Paracoccus pantotrophus: one gene and its partner. The protein of the gene in region 1 interacts with the protein of each later gene in a pairwise test. Links are inferred from orthologs where the notes say so. Each region holds a gene or a part of one and is shown in the gene's direction. Other genes may lie near its edges.

What was found. The genes of interacting proteins can lie anywhere in the genome.
Region 2: the proteins of rpe (region 1) and eno interact in binary tests that used the Escherichia coli proteins (3 or more experiments, as listed by UniProt). The link is inferred for Paracoccus pantotrophus from one-to-one orthologs.

The regions. Positions count from the first base shown.
Region 1 is NZ_CP044426.1:186,116-189,081, forward strand. The notes cover bases 134-2,845. They hold rpe (ribulose-phosphate 3-epimerase), read left to right. Parts: upstream 134-999; coding sequence 1,000-1,692; downstream 1,693-2,845. Other genes in these bases: hslO (Hsp33 family molecular chaperone HslO), read right to left, coding at 134-776; ESD82_RS11320 (3-deoxy-D-manno-octulosonic acid transferase), read left to right, coding at 1,689-2,845. Outside these bases: more of hslO, read right to left, coding at 1-133; more of ESD82_RS11320, read left to right, coding at 2,846-2,888; ESD82_RS11325 (DUF1178 family protein), read left to right, coding at 2,929-2,966. UniProt on the Escherichia coli protein: Catalyzes the reversible epimerization of D-ribulose 5-phosphate to D-xylulose 5-phosphate.
Region 2 is NZ_CP044423.1:840,773-843,758, reverse strand. It holds eno (phosphopyruvate hydratase), read left to right. Parts: upstream 1-847; coding sequence 848-2,125; downstream 2,126-2,986. Other genes in the region: ESD82_RS04055 (squalene/phytoene synthase family protein), read right to left, coding at 2,174-2,986; ESD82_RS04065 (endonuclease/exonuclease/phosphatase family protein), read left to right, coding at 1-781. UniProt on the Escherichia coli protein: Catalyzes the reversible conversion of 2-phosphoglycerate (2-PG) into phosphoenolpyruvate (PEP). It is essential for the degradation of carbohydrates via glycolysis.

The DNA.
Region 1 (2,966 bases):
GCCGCGGGCTCCTCCTCGTGGAACAGGCGGAAGACCAGGTTCGGCAAGGGCAGGGCCTGATCGACCAGTTCCATCGCCTCGACCGTGGCCATCAGCGTGGTGGCGCGGTTCCAGTCCTCGGATTGCGCGCCCTGCAGGATGTCGGCGGATTGCAGGTCGCCGCCCTCGGGCCCGGCATGGCTGCCGGCCGGCAGGGTCTGCAGCATGATGCCGCCGGCGCGCCAATGTTCCTGGTGTTGGCCGGGCAGCCGCGCGCGGCCCACCGTCAGCTCGAACCGGGTCGGCAGCTGTTCGGACTGTTCGAAATAGGTCTGCGCGCAGGTGGCAAGCGAACCGCCGGCCAGCGGCGTCAGGCCCTGGTAGGGGGTCGTGCCCTCGCCCTGGTCGATCAGCACCGCGAAATAGCCCTGGCCGAGCTGGTCGAAGCCGGGCAGACCGTCTTGCAACCGCTCGGCGTCGAAACTGGCCCAGGCACGCATGCGGGCGGGGCCGCCCTCGGTCTCGGGGGCGTAATAGTCGGTGGCGATGGTGCGGATGGCGCCGTTGCCGCGCACCTGGAGCGAGAGCTTCCAGCGCAGCTTGATGGTCTGGCCGATCAGCGCGGCGAGCGTGGTCAGTTCCGCCACCATGGCGCTGACCGGGACCGGGTAGTCGTGGCGCGACAGGATGTGTTCGAGCAGGGGCCCGAGACGCGCGACGCGGCCGCGCATGTCCGAGCGTTCCAGCTGGAAGGGCAGCATGCAGTCGTCCCAGGAAATTTCCTTCGTTTCGGTCATTGGAAGTCCTTCGGAATAGGGATGCGCGGGGGCCGGCTGCGGCCTGGCGCCTTGGCCCCAATATAGGCCCTGCGGCGGAAAGCCCAAGGGGGGAAGCCGGGGGCTTCGCGCCCCCGGACCCCCGCGGGGTATTTGGGAAACGGTGAAATGCGACCTTCAGGCCTGTTGACGGCCGCCCGGCCGGGACGATAACCGGGACCAGGGGCATTGCAGGGAGCCAGACATGACGTTCGACCGCCGCATCAAGATCGCGCCTTCCATCCTTTCCGCGGATTTCGCCAATTTCGGCCAGGAATGCCGCGCGGTCGAGGACCAGGGCGCCGACTGGGTCCATGTCGATGTGATGGACGGGCATTTCGTGCCGAACCTGACCTTCGGTCCCGCGATGTGCAAGGCGATCCGGCCGCATATCCGCGGCGTGATGGACGTGCACCTGATGATCGCCCCGGTGGATCCCTATATCGAGGCCTTCGCCGAGGCGGGCAGCGACATCATCACCGCCCATGTCGAGGCCGGGGCGCATGTCCACCGCACGCTTCAGGCCATTCGCGGCACCGGCGCCAGGGCCGGGCTGGCGCTGAACCCCGGCACCCCGGCGGAAGCCGCGCGGCCGCTGCTGGACGATGTCGACCTGATCTGCGTGATGACGGTGAACCCCGGCTTCGGCGGGCAGAAGTTCATCCACAGCCAGGTCGAGAAGGTGCGCGAATTGCGCGCCATGATCGGCGACCGGCCGGTGCATATCGAGATCGACGGCGGGGTCGATCCCACCACCGCGCCGCTGGTCGCGGCGGCGGGGGCGGATGTTCTGGTCGCCGGCTCGGCCGTGTTCCGCGGCGGCTCGGTGTCGAACAGTGCCCCTTACGGCGAGAACATCCGCGCCATCCGCGAGGCTGCCGAGGCCGCGCTGCGTTGATCTGGCGCGGCGCCACGGCGCTGGCCGGCGGGGCGCTGGGCCTGGCCGCGCCGCTGGCCGGGGCGGATTGGCGCGAACGGCTGGCGCTGTCCGGCCCCGCGGTCGCGCCGGGCGGGATCTGGCTGCATGCGGCCAGCGTGGGCGAGCTGAACTCGGCCCGCGTGCTGGCCGAGGCGCTGGCGCCGGACTTTCCCCTGGTGGTGACGACCAACAGCCTGACCGGGCGCGACCTGGCCCGGCGGCTGGGCCATCCTTGCGCGCTGGCGCCGCTGGACGTGCCGCAGGCGGTGGGCCGCTTTCTGGACCGGGTTCGGCCCGCCGTGCTGGTCACGGTCGAGAACGAGCTTTGGCCCAACCGCTCGGCCATGGCGGCGGCGCGGGGCGTGGCGCAGGTCGTGGTGGGCGCGCGCATCTCGGCACGCTCGGCGGCGCGCTGGCGCCGGCTGCCGGGGCTGATCGGGCCGATGCTGGCCCGCATCGACGCGCTGTCGGCGCAGGATCCAGGCAGCGAGGCGCGGCTGCTGGCGCTGGGGCTGCGGGCGGGCGCGCTGACGCCGCGGCTGAACCTGAAGCTGCTGGCCCCTGCCCGGGTCGAGCCGGGCGAGGACGGGCCGGAGCGCGCGCGCACCGTGCTGGCGGCCTCGACCCATGAGGGCGAGGATGCGCTGATGCTGGATGCCTGGGCGGCGGCGCGCGAGGCGGTGCCGGGCCTGCGGCTGATCCTGGCGCCGCGCCATCCCGAGCGCGGCGATGCCGTGGCGGCGCTGATCGCCGCGCGGGGGCTGGAATATGCGCGTCGCAGCCGGGGCGGCGGGCCTGGCGCGCCGGTGCTGCTGGCCGATACGCTGGGCGAGATGGCGCAATGGTATCACGCCGCCGGCATCTGCATCACCGGCGGTTCCTTTGCCGATCACGGCGGCCATACGCCATGGGAGCCCGCCGCCTGGCGCTGCGCCGTCCTGCACGGGCCGCATGTCGCCAACCATGCCGGCGACTATGCCGATCTGGCCGCGGCCGGCGCGGCGCAGGGCTGCGATGCGGCGGGCCTGCCGCAGGCGCTGGCCGCCCTGGCGCGGGATGCCGGGGGGCAGCGCCGCATGGGCGCGGCGGCGCGGGCGCTGCTTCTGGCGCGGGCTGGCAATCCCGCCACGTTGATCGGACGGATCGCGGCCCTGGCCCGGCGCGGGCTTGCATAAGCCCCTGCGCGGCCCGATATTTAAAGGGAAAGGAGCCGAGATGATCCGCTATGCCCTGCGTTGTGAAAAAGGCCATGA
Region 2 (2,986 bases), on another replicon or contig:
GCCGAAAAGCCCCGACCGCCTGAGACTGGCCAGCTACAACCTGCACAAGTGCCGCGGCATGACCGGCCCGCACGCGCCCGAGCGCAACCTGCGCGTCATCGCCGAACTGGATGCCGACGTGATCGCCCTGCAAGAGGTCGATTTCCGCTTCGGCGCCCGGCCCGAGGCGTTGCCGCGCAAGCTGATCGAAAAGACCACGGGCATGGTCCCCGCCCCCTTTCTGGGCACCGGCGAAAATTCGCTGGGCTGGCACGGCCAGACCATCCTGCTGCGCCCCGAACTGCGCGACAAGGCCGAGATCCGCCGCCTGCCCCTGCCGGGGATCGAGCCCAGGGGCGCGCTGGTGCTGCGCCTGCCGGGGCTGACGGTGGTAGCGGTGCATCTGGGGCTGATGCGCTCGTCGCGCCGCGCGCAGCTGTCGCGCATCATCGCCCAGTCGCGGCGCATCGGCCATGACCGCATGGCGCTGACCGGGGATTTCAACGAATGGCACGATTCGCGCGGGCTCGAGGCGCTGGAGGCGCTGCGCGTCATCACCCCGGGCCCCAGCTGGCCCGCGCCCTTCCCGCGCCTGCGCTATGACCGCTTTGCCGTCTCGCGCAGCATCGAGGTGCTGGATTGCGGCGTGCTGGACAACGAGATGGCGCGGGCGGCCTCGGACCACCTGCCGGTCTGGGCCGATCTGGCGGTCGATGCGCATGAGGAGGTGCCGCGCGGCTATCAGCCGGCCCGCGTCACCTCGCGCATTCCCGGCGAGGATGGGGCGGCCGGGGCGGATTGACGCTTTTCTGCAACTGCGAAGGCGGTTAAACAGCGCCAAAGCTCGTCAGCCAAGGGGGACGCAGACATGACCGCCATCATCGACATATTCGCGCGCGAGATACTGGACAGCCGGGGCAACCCGACGGTCGAGGTCGATGTGACGCTGGAAGACGGCACCATGGGCCGGGCGGCGGTGCCCTCGGGCGCCTCGACCGGCGCGCATGAGGCGGTGGAAAAGCGCGACGGCGACAAGGCGCGCTACCTGGGCAAGGGCGTGCTCGAGGCCGTCGCCGCCGTCAACGGCGAGATCGCCGAGAACCTGATCGGCGAGGATGCGACCGAGCAGGTCGCCATCGACCGCATGATGATCGAACTGGACGGCACCCCGAACAAGGGCCGGCTGGGCGCCAATGCCATCCTGGGCGTGTCGCTGGCGGTGGCCAAGGCCGCGGCCGAGGCCTGCACCCAGCCGCTCTATCGCTATGTCGGCGGCGCCGGTGCCCGCGTGCTGCCGGTGCCGATGATGAACATCATCAACGGCGGCGAACATGCCGACAACCCGATCGACATCCAGGAATTCATGATCATGCCGGTGGCGGCGGAGAACATCCGCGAAGCCGTGCGCATGGGCTCGGAAGTCTTCCACACGCTGAAGAAGGAACTGTCCTCGGCCGGCCTCGCCACCGGCGTCGGCGACGAGGGCGGCTTCGCGCCGAACCTCAGCTCGACCCGCGATGCGCTGGACTTCATCCTCAAGGCCATCGAGAAGGCCGGCTACCAGCCCGGCGACGACATCATGCTGGCGCTGGACTGCGCCTCGACCGAATATTTCAAGGGCGGCAAATACGAGATGGCCGGCGAGGGCAAGTCGCTGAGCCCGGCCGAGAACGTCGCCTACCTGGAAGCGCTCTGCAACGACTACCCGATCCTGTCGATCGAGGACGGCTGCGCCGAGGACGACTGGGACGGCTGGAAACTGCTGACCGACACGCTGGGCAGCCGGGTGCAGCTGGTCGGCGACGACCTCTTCGTGACCAACCCGGCGCGGCTGGCCGAGGGCATCGCGAAGGGCTGCGGCAACTCGCTGCTGGTCAAGGTGAACCAGATCGGCACCCTGACCGAGACGCTGGACGCGGTGCGCATGGCCGACCGCGCGCGCTATACCTCGGTGATGTCGCACCGCTCGGGCGAGACCGAGGACGCCACCATCGCCGACCTGGCGGTGGCGACGAATTGCGGCCAGATCAAGACCGGCAGCCTCGCGCGCTCGGACCGGCTGGCGAAATACAACCAGCTGATCCGCATCGAGGAAATGCTGGGCGCCGCGGCCGAATATGCCGGCAAGTCCATCCTGCGCGGCTGATCCGCGGGGCATCGCAACGAAGCAGGGCGGCCCAGGCGGCCGCCCTTTTCATATCCACCAGCGATGCGTCAGGGCAAAGGCGCCAAGCGCCAGGCGGCGGCGGAATTCCGAAGGGGCGGCACCGGCCAGCGCCTCGATCCCCCGCGGCGCGGCCCGCAACGCGGCCCGCACGCCCGCCCCGGCAAACAGCACCGGCGCCAGCCGGCGCGGCACGAACCGGCGCTGCGCCCGGGCCTCGGCAAGTTTCGCACGGGCCTTGCCTGCAATCCCGGCCAGCACCTCGGGCGAGGCGTCCCAAAGCCCGAGCCCCAACCCCTGCAAGGCCGGCAGCGCGGCCAGCCAATGCGCCAACCCCACCCCCTCGGCCTGGGCGTCGACGACCTCGGCAACATCCGGCTTTCTCCGTTTTCCAAATACCCCGCGGGGGTCCGGGGGCGCGAAGCCCCCGGCAGCCTCCCAGCCCATGGCCTCGGCGGCGAAGCGCGCCAGCGGCACCGCCGTATCCCGCACATAGGCCGCGACGGCTTCGGGCCCGTCCAGCGGCTCGCGCGCCGCATCGCGGCGCCGCGCCTCGGCCAGTACCGGGAAACCGGCGGCGCGCGGTCCCCAGGCCTCGGCCAGCGGCGTCAGCAGCTCATGCGACTGCACCTTGCCGGCGCCGATGTCCTCCAGCCGCTCGATCCACCATTGCAGCCGCATCTCGGCGATCAGCGGCTCGGTCGAGGCGAGCGGCGCACGCGCCAGCTCCAGGTTCAGCGCATAAAGCGTCAGCAGCCGCGGCCGCGCCTCAGCGGGGGCCAGCAGACAGATGCCGAAGCGGTCGGGATCGTGCTCGCGCAGCGCCTCGGCGCAATCGTCCAG